3 regions of the Cytobacillus sp. FSL M8-0252 genome follow, and region 1 is predicted to be linked to each of the others. Evidence: riboswitches for the same ligand, from Rfam matches in the RefSeq annotation. Region 1 holds a riboswitch; each other region holds the start of a gene.
The links. A riboswitch is a leader RNA that binds a small molecule or an ion and turns the genes downstream of it on or off. The one in region 1 is predicted to bind lysine.

Region 1 (3,288 bases):
AGATTATTAGATCGCCTTTATCCTTTAAGAAAATGTAACACCTTACCAGATAGAGTTTGTCTCTACTACCATATCGGACAATGTCTAGCTCCTTGTGTAAATGAAGTAAAATCTGACACATACAAACAAATGACAGATGAGATTACTCGCTTCTTAAATGGTGGTTATAAAGAGATCAAAAAAGAACTCTCAACGAAAATGGAAGAAGCGTCCGCAGCGCTAGAGTTTGAGAAAGCAAAAGATTTCAGAGATAAAATTATCCATATAGAAACGACGATGGAAAAACAAAAGATTACAATGACGGATTTTACTGACCGAGATGTGTTTGCTTATGCGGTTGATAAGGGTTGGATGTGTGTACAAGTATTTTTTATTAGGCAAGGGAAACTTATTGAAAGAGATGTATCTATGTTTCCAATCTATAATGAGCCTGAAGAAGAGATGCTCACCTATCTCGGCCGTTTTTATGAACAAGCTAATCATTTTAAACCAAAGGAAATTTACTTGCCAGACTCTGTTGATGTGACGATGGCTGAGCAGCTTTTGGATGTAAAAATATTTATTCCTCAAAGAGGGAGAAAAAAAGAACTAGTGAAACTTGCCTATAAAAATGCAAAGATTGCTTTAAAAGAAAAATTCTCGCTTATTGAACGTGATGAGAAAAGAACGGTGAATGCAATAGAAAGCTTAGGTGAGGAGCTAGGAATTTACACACCCTATCGCATTGAAGCTTTTGATAACTCCAATATCCAGGGTACCGATGCTGTCTCAGCAATGATTGTCTTTATCGATGGTAAGCCTGCAAAAAGGGAGTATCGGAAATATAAGATTAAGTCAGTTAAAGGACCAGATGATTATGAATCTATGAGGGAAGTGACGAGACGGAGATATAGCCGGGTTTTAAAAGAAGGGCTACCCCTACCTGATTTAATTATCATTGATGGTGGAAAAGGACATGTTGAAGTCGTTCGAGATGTGCTTGAGAATGAACTCGGTTTAGATATTCCACTAGCAGGATTAGTCAAAGATGATAAGCATAAAACATCTCAACTTCTTTATGGAAATCCATTAATGATCATTCCCCTCGCTCGAAATAGCCAGGAATTTTATTTATTACAACGTATTCAAGATGAAGTGCATCGATTTGCGATTACATTTCATAGACAAGTTCGTGGAAAGAGTGCATTTCAGTCACTTCTTGATGAAATTGATGGTATTGGGGAAAAAAGAAAAAAGCAGTTATTAAAAGATTTTGGTTCTGTAAAAAAAATGAAATCAGCTAGTGTAGAAGACCTTAGGGAATCTGGCTTACCATTAAAAGTTGCACAAGAACTTTATGAAAAGTTACATGAATAGACATTGTCTGAAAAAAACAAATATGGTATAGTGTTTTTAACTTTATATCAAATCACTTTTTAACTTGAAAGTGAAGGTAGAGGTGCGAGTTTCATTAGTAAAAGTTCCTTAGAAGATTGAGCTTCGTTTGAAGGACTTTGAAAGGGAATATTCGCCGAAGTGAAGAAAGACTCAATATTTTCTTCGCTGGTTCTGCATTGAATAAATGCAGGATTGTCAAGACTATCTGTCTTGGAGGGCTATCTCACTGTGTGTACGTAGATTGTTCATACGTTTGACTACACAGCAATGGGATGGGTTTCATCTCATTGCTTTTTTTTATGCCGAATATGGGTAGAAATGTGTTGGTTGTACATACAGGCGGCAGGGAATAAAAACGAATGACTTGAAAGTAGGGGAGAAAAGTGGGCTTAATTGTACAAAAATTTGGTGGAACCTCCGTAGGCTCGGTTGATCATATTCAAAATGTAGCCAACCGTGTCATTGAAGAAAAAAATAATGGTAATGATATCGTTGTTGTTGTGTCGGCTATGGGCAAAACGACTGATCAATTAGTTGGTATGGCAAAAGAATTATCACCCGCTCCGAGTAAGAGAGAAATGGATATGTTGTTATCTACAGGTGAGCAAGTTACGATCTCTTTATTAACAATTGCACTAAATTCAAAAGGTTATGAGGCAACTTCCTATACGGGCTGGCAAGCAGGGATTAAAACGGAATCAGTACATGGTGACGCAAGAATCACTGATATTGACACAAAACCTGTTTCACAAGAGTTAAAGAAAGGGAGAATTGTTATCGTAGCGGGTTTTCAAGGTTTAAGTGAGACTGGCCAAATAACGACATTAGGTCGGGGTGGCTCTGATACAACAGCCGTAGCTCTTGCAGCAGTATTAAAAGCGGACAAATGTGATATATACACCGATGTAACAGGTGTATTCACAACTGATCCACGCTATATAAAAAATGCAAGAAAGCTTCCATCTATCTCATACGATGAAATGCTTGAATTAGCTAATCTTGGTGCAGGCGTTCTACATCCAAGAGCAGTTGAGTTTGCAAAAAATTACAATGTAAAGCTTGAAGTACGTTCTAGTATGGAACGAGAAGAAGGTACAATTATAGAGGAGGTTGCGGAAATGGAAGAGAACTTAGTTGTTAGAGGGGTTGCTTTTGAAGATGATATTACAAGGGTATCTGTACTAGGGATTAAAGACCCTTTAATAAGCCTTTCATCCATCTTTTCACTCTTGGCGAAAGAACATATAAATGTTGATATTATTATACAAAGTATTACAGATGATAAATCATCAGGCTTATCTTTTTCAATTAAAAACCAAGATCTTACAGAGACTGTAAAAATACTAGAAAAAAATCGAGAAGCATTAAGTTATGATCAGATTGAATGGGAATCACAATTGGCGAAAATCTCGATTGTCGGTTCAGGAATGATTTCAAATCCTGGAGTAGCAGCTGAGATGTTTAATGTATTAGCTGCTAATAACATCGTTGTAAAGATGGTCAGTACATCTGAAATAAAGGTCTCGGCTGTGATCGACCAAGCGCATATGTTAAATGCTGCTCAAGCTTTACATCAAACGTTTAATTTAGCTGGGGATTTAATAAAAAATTAAATGAGCTAGCAGTAGTATAAGATAGGAAAATCCAAACACCATTTAAACGCCTTAAAAAGAATGATGTTTGGATTTTTTTTACTGTTGGGTATATTTATTAGGTGTGGATAAAGTCCTTTTTATCCCATTTGACTGTGAAGAGGACCTTTCCACCTTTTTTACGTGGGTGCTCGAATGTTTCGCAAATCACTTCTTTTTTCTGTTCGATTTGTTGAGCAATAAAACCAGCTTCTAATTGGAATGTTGCGTGAGTATTTTCTTTACAGCGCTTTTGAATGACTTCACTTGTTAACTCGTA
Region 2 (3,288 bases), 1.1 Mb from region 1:
GTTCAATAGATAAAGGTACAGTGACTCTAGAAAATCATATTGGACTTTTTAAGCAAAATATTGAAACGATACATGAGTCAAGTCAACAAGTATTAGAAGCTGCTCAACAGATGGCTACAAGTATTCAAGAAGAAGCGAACAGCTTAAATATTGTCAATGATTCTATGAGTCAGTCTTTACAAAATACAAAAGAATCTGTTGCCATTTCAGAAGGTGTCGTAGAAAAGTCGGAGAATATGAATGAGAAAGTACAAGATGGTTTAAATAAGATAGTCGATGTTACATCGCATATGAATACTGTAAATACAACGATTAGTGTGACAGCATCGACGGTATCAGATGTTCATTCAAGTATGGAACAAGTGAATAAATTATTAGCAGGCATTAAACAAATTGCCGATCAAACTAATTTACTCGCATTAAATGCAGCAATTGAATCAGCAAGAGCCGGAGAGCATGGGCGAGGGTTTGCGGTCGTTGCAGATGAAGTAAGGAAGTTAGCTGAGCAAAGTGCTGAAATCACGGTGGCGATCTCTGAAGTGACGAATACTCTTTTCACTCAGTCTCTTGAAGCACGTAAAAGCTCTCTTGAAGGGGAAGGTGCTGTAAAGCAGGGACAAGCACTTCTAACAGAGATATCTGCCTTTTTCAACGAGATACAAACATCATTACAAGAAAACAACTTAGAGTTAGTGAGAGGTGTCAATGAAGTTTCCGCTGCCACAGAAAAATTTGAACAAATTCAAGAGCAGATTGAAAATATGGCAAATATATCAGAGGAGAACGCCGCAGCTACAGAGGAAATTGTTGCTATCATAGAAGATGAACATGAGATGGTGTCAAACGTAAATCATTCGGTAGCGGATATTAATCGTTTGAGCATACAGTTAAAAGAGTTAGCTTCAAGCCAACAAGCTTAACATTGGTAATTATGCTCTAATCAAAAGGTTGTGCGAAAAAAGGACCAATTTTCCATAGAGTTTATATTGACAGACGCTATTAAACTATTGTAGCCTAATAGATATCAAATTGAATAAACCTCACTTTTTCTGGTGGGGTAGAGGCGCGGTATTTAACAGTCTTTAGTAGAGTGATAAGGCATGATGAGACTAAAGAGAAGGAAATATCGCCGAAATGTGCTATACCCGTTTGTATAGCATGTTGGGTCTGCAGTGAATAATTGCAGGACTGTCTTAATAAATTTACCCGATTTATTAAGGTGCACTATCTCTAAAATGGGAAAAGTAGAGGATTTAGGCGGAAGAATAACAAGGACCTGAGTTCATCTCAGGTCTTTTTTTGTTATTCTTTTTCTTAATTCGGAATAGTTTAATTAGTAGAAAAATATATTAGGGGGAATAGAGATGAAAAAGAGATTTGCTTTACTAGCTATGGCTATAGTACTGAGTATGTTTCTAGCTGCTTGTGGTTCAAATGATGAGGCTGAAGGAAGCACAGGTTCAGGTGGAAAAGATAAAGACGTTTTTCGCGTAGGACTAGAGGCGGGTTATGCGCCATTTAACTGGACGCAAATGGATGATAGCAATGGCGCAGTAGCAATTGAAGGTAATTCAGAGTTTGCAGGCGGTTACGATGTTGAGATTGCGAAGAAGATAGCAGAAGGTTTAGGAAAAGAGTTAGTAATTGTGAAAACAAAATGGGATGGATTAGTACCATCATTAAGTTCAGATAAAATTGACGCTATTATTGCTGGTATGTCACCAACAGCAGAACGAAAAGAAACGATTGATTTTTCCGATAACTATTACGAATCTGATTTAGTCATGGTAGTGAAAAAAGGTGGCGATTACGAAAATGCCACATCCATTCAAGACTTCAGTGGGGCAAAGGTTACTGCCCAATTAAATACATTTCATTATTCAGTAATTGATCAAATTGACGGCGTACAACAGCAAACAGCGATGGAGAGCTTCCCTGCTATGCGTGTTGCATTAGAGTCTGGAATTATTGACGGCTATGTTTCTGAACGTCCGGAAGGTGTAAGTGCTTCAGCTGCTAATGATAACTTTGCGATGGTTGAATTTACTGAAGGATTTGAGACAAGTGAAGAAGATACTGCCATTGCAGTAGGGGTGAAAAAAGGTAGCGAATTAACAGATAAAATCAATGAAATCCTTGCAGATATTTCTGAAGAAGAGCAAAAAGAATTAATGGATGCTGCTATTGAGAATCAGCCAGCGGCAGAATAACTAAATGAGCCGGCTGCATGAGATGTAGCCGGTTTTATATCGAGAAGAAGGTTAGGAGAGACATGAGAAATAAACAACTAGGGTAGCGCATCCTCTCCGTCGTATTAAACCTTTGAAGCGCAAATCCTTAGCAGATTGATTGGTAATGGCCAATCATGATGAGAGAAAAGGAGATCATTGTTATGAGTATAGAATGGATTATTCGCATCGTTGTCGAATATTGGCCAATGTTTTTACGAGGCGCCGGTGTGACATTAGTCATTGCCTTAATTGGTACCGTTTTCGGTGCCCTAATTGGTTTGTTGTCAGGCATTCTTCGAACAATACCAATACCTGAGAATGGTCCTAAACGGTTGTTATTAAAAATAGTGAATTTCTTGTTATCTGCTTATATTGAATTCTTTAGAGGCACACCAATGATTGTACAGGCAATGGTTATTTTTTACGGGGCAGCAATGGCCTTTGGCTATCAAATGGATCCGCTCATTGCTGGTATCGTTATTGTTTCCATTAACACGGGTGCTTATATGGCTGAGATTGTTCGTGGAGGGATTATTTCTGTCGACCCAGGTCAATATGAGGCAGCCCAAGCCATTGGGATGAACCATTTGCAAACAATGATGAATGTTGTTTTACCTCAGGTCATTCGAAACATTCTTCCAGCTACAGGTAATCAATTTATCATTAATATAAAAGATACTGCCGTGTTAAGCGTGATTTCTATATCTGAATTATTTTTCCAAACGAATTCAATTGCAGGGAATAATTTCCGCTACTTTGAGTCATTCTTTGTTGTTTGTATTATTTATTTCGTTATGACTTATACCGTTACATTAATTCTACGCTATATTGAAAGAAGAATGGATGGACCGGAAAATTACGTCGTTGCAGGTGAAATGGATACGGCAGAAGATATCAAAAGGAAAACAACAGGAGCATAGGTGGCGGAAAGGAGAGTTGGAAAAGTGAATACAGTTGTTGATATTCAAGGGTTAAGTAAGTCTTTTGGTAGTCATGAAGTATTAAAAGATATTAACTTCTCAGTGAATAAAGGAGAAGTAGTTACAATCATCGGCTC
Region 3 (3,288 bases), 460 kb from region 1:
AAAAGAATTATTATATCATCTTCTCGGTTTTTGTACCGAACATTTTAACAACAAGGAAAATCCCCGCCATCATAACAATCAAAGCAGCTAATGCAATGATTACACTTCCACTTACACCCAAAATGATATAAGAGATGGCCGCAGCAACAGCTGCTGTAAAGGCATAAGGAAACTGTGTAATGACATGGTCAATCAAATTACTCCCTGCACCTGTGGCGGATAAAATAGAAGTATCAGAAATCGGTGAAGCATGATCTCCGAATACTGCACCTCCAAGTACAGCTGCCATTGCAGGAATCAGCAAGGATATATCTGTAGCTACAGCAATATCACCAGCTATTGGAAGAAGAATGCCAAATGATCCCCAAGATGTACCTGTACTAAATGCCATAAGTGCCGCAATAATAAATAGGATAACAGGGATAAAATCATGACTCAGATTCGATTGATTAATAACGCTAGCCAAGTACTCCCCTGTACCTAGTTGACTAATCAAATCTCCGAGTAACCAGGCAAAAATTAAGATCAATACTGATCCAAACATAGATTTCATCCCAACCCATGTAGCTTTCAAATAAAAATTACTCGTTAGTTTATCATCTTTCTTTAATACTTGAGCAAATTGTACGTAAGCAACAGCTAAACTCAATAATCCTCCGACAATTAATGATAAGGCCACATCTGTGTTTTCTAATAAGGATACTAACGACACATTCCCCTCTGCACCATTAATGCCTGTCCAAGCCATCATACTCACTGTTCCAATAAATAAAACAATGATTGGCCAAACAAGATGACCAACAGTCCCTTTCGTACTAATAGGTAATTCTTCTTGAACTTCGTCTTTCAACTGTTTCTTCTTATCAAATAGAATTCCTTGTTCAATAGCTTGTTTCTCATGTTTCTTCATCGGACCAAAGTCAATTTGCCCAACAACAATGATAAACACCATTATGATTGCCGCCCACACATAAAAATTTAACGGAATGATTTGCATGAAAGCAGAGAAAGCACTATAATCAGTTATTTTATGAGACACTAAAATCGAGCCAATTAAGGCGATAATTGATGCTCCCCAACTTGATATAGGCGAAATAACACATAAAGGTGCGGATGTTGAATCAATTAAATAAGCAAGCTTTACACGTGATACTTTTTGTCGATCGGTAACAGGTCGAGATACCTGTCCAACTGTTAGCGCATTAAAATAATCATCTATAAACAAAATCATACCTAAAACTACGGTTAATAACTGTGCACCCACTCTCGTTTTCACACGCTTCATTGCCCATTCACCAAAGGCACGACTACCACCCGATAGTGAAATAAATGCAGTAATGCTACCAAGAATAAGTAAGAATAATAGAATGAATATATTCCAAGTATTTAACCCTTCATCTGTTATAAAAAGTGCTATAAACGACGAGAAAAATATTTGTAGCGTATCTAGCGGTTGATATCCTCCAATTATGATAGCTGCTGTTAACGCCCCTAAACCAAGGGAGAGAATCACCCTTTTTGTTAGTATAACCAAAAGCATCGCTACCAAAGGTGGCAGCACAGAAATAAATGTACCTGTCATAAAAAGACCTCCTATTAGTATAGGAGCTATAGACATGAACGAATGCGTCTCATATCAATTAACGATCAGAGAAAGGTATCCTCCACTTTTCTTTGATCCTTAATTGATAATAAAAAAAGAGTAACGATAGAGATTCTATCATTACCCTTCAAGAAGTAACGTTATTCTCCATCACGACTGTAGCTCCCCATTATGGTTAATATACCTCCATAATGACAGTGTTACTCCTATTAAGAGCAACCCCAACAAATAAATATTGACGTACCTATTTGCTTCGGCAAATCTCCCTTTTATCAAAGTTCACTGTTGTCATCCTCACATTGATTACTAATGATGATTTGCGCCTCTACCCCATCGGATTGATAAGGCATTATTCAATTGTTATACATTATATCAAAATATAATTATTTATGCAAAACTCTATCAAAACCTAAAATATTCATAAATTTATTATTTTTAAGATATAGTAGGATACTATAACCTATACCATTCTTAATAGCGCTTCTCTACCGATCATCCCTTTTTTAATGCCTAATTCCTCTGCAGCAAAAGTGACTGATTCAAGTGGTGCATCTATTAGCTGTTGAATCGTTTTTACCCCTACTGCTCTACCAGCAATGACATGGCGATCTTTTAATTTTTCATTTAATAACGCAACGTCTAATGCACCACACATGATATATCCTTTATCATTTGATACGACTAACAAATTAGTTTTTGGCAGCTCAACGGATACAGTCATAAACGTATGACCATCCAAAATAACAGGCTTTAATTCAACCATGACCGTCCCCCCTTCCCTTTAACAATTTATGTTATAGGTAGAGATTCGGTGTACTCATTAGTTAAAATAAACCGAGTTGTTTTGGAGCTAATCCCTCATATTCAATTCCTAATATTTCTAGAATTTCCTTCGCATTATCCGCTGCGTCACCACCAGAATTATTATTAAATAGTACATAGACCTCCTTCGCCTCTTTTTGTAATTGCTTTAATCGCTCTGCCCACTCCAATAATTCCTGGTGATTATAACGGTATAGATAGCGAACTTCACGCCAATTTGGTTGTTTTTTATTTTGCCATCCATGAACATTACGACCGTGCAAGCGGACTAGTACAATTGGATTACCGCAAGTATGCATCACAATTGGAACAGACCCCTCCCCTGCTTGTGGTTCATCACAAACGGTATGTATCCATTTCTCTTCCTTGATAAAATTTAAAGTACCTTCTATAAACGCATCTTGATACCAAGACTGATGACGAAATTCAACAGCACATGGTATTTCTCCCATTTGCTGTTTACACCAGCGTAAATATTGCACGTTTTCCTTTTTACAATTAAACCACGGTGGAAATTGAAATAGGACCATCGCTAACTTATTTTCTCTTATATAAGGGGCAAGCGACGCTTTAAAAGCAGCAAACATTTCTTCCTTTGTCTCAAAAGGAATCTCCCCCCTTTGATGCCCCGTCATCCCCTGATAAGCTTTCACAACAAATTTAAATGAAGCAGGCGTTTCCCTCACCCACTTTTCCCCGTTCCTTTCTGGCTGTACGGCATAAAAGGAAGCGTCTACCTCAACTGTTGGAAAATGAGCGCCATATTCTAATAGTTTATCTCGGTTAGATATACGCTCCGTATATAGGCTGTCATGATCTCCCCATCCAGTTAAACCAATCCTAATCATTCCATCACCTCATCT

Region 2: another riboswitch for lysine. It lies ahead of MKX83_RS23220 (transporter substrate-binding domain-containing protein); the one in region 1 lies ahead of MKX83_RS17480 (aspartate kinase).
Region 3: another riboswitch for lysine. It lies ahead of MKX83_RS19870 (Na+/H+ antiporter NhaC family protein); the one in region 1 lies ahead of MKX83_RS17480 (aspartate kinase).

What each region holds. Positions count from the first base shown of each region.
Region 1 covers NZ_JBBOWZ010000001.1:3,470,928-3,474,215, reverse strand. The annotation lists gene uvrC (excinuclease ABC subunit UvrC) at 1-1,356, shown strand, start outside; lysine riboswitch at 1,426-1,606, shown strand; gene MKX83_RS17480 (aspartate kinase) at 1,761-2,990, shown strand; gene MKX83_RS17475 (YslB family protein) at 3,088-3,288, opposite strand, start outside.
Region 2 covers NZ_JBBOWZ010000001.1:4,594,413-4,597,700, reverse strand. The annotation lists gene MKX83_RS23225 (methyl-accepting chemotaxis protein) at 1-920, shown strand, start outside; lysine riboswitch at 1,051-1,235, shown strand; gene MKX83_RS23220 (transporter substrate-binding domain-containing protein) at 1,365-2,210, shown strand; gene MKX83_RS23215 (amino acid ABC transporter permease) at 2,393-3,151, shown strand; gene MKX83_RS23210 (amino acid ABC transporter ATP-binding protein) at 3,176-3,288, shown strand, end outside.
Region 3 covers NZ_JBBOWZ010000001.1:3,931,296-3,934,583, forward strand. The annotation lists gene MKX83_RS19870 (Na+/H+ antiporter NhaC family protein) at 11-1,582, opposite strand; lysine riboswitch at 1,755-1,939, opposite strand; gene MKX83_RS19875 (YunC family protein) at 2,064-2,366, opposite strand; gene MKX83_RS19880 (DUF72 domain-containing protein) at 2,428-3,273, opposite strand.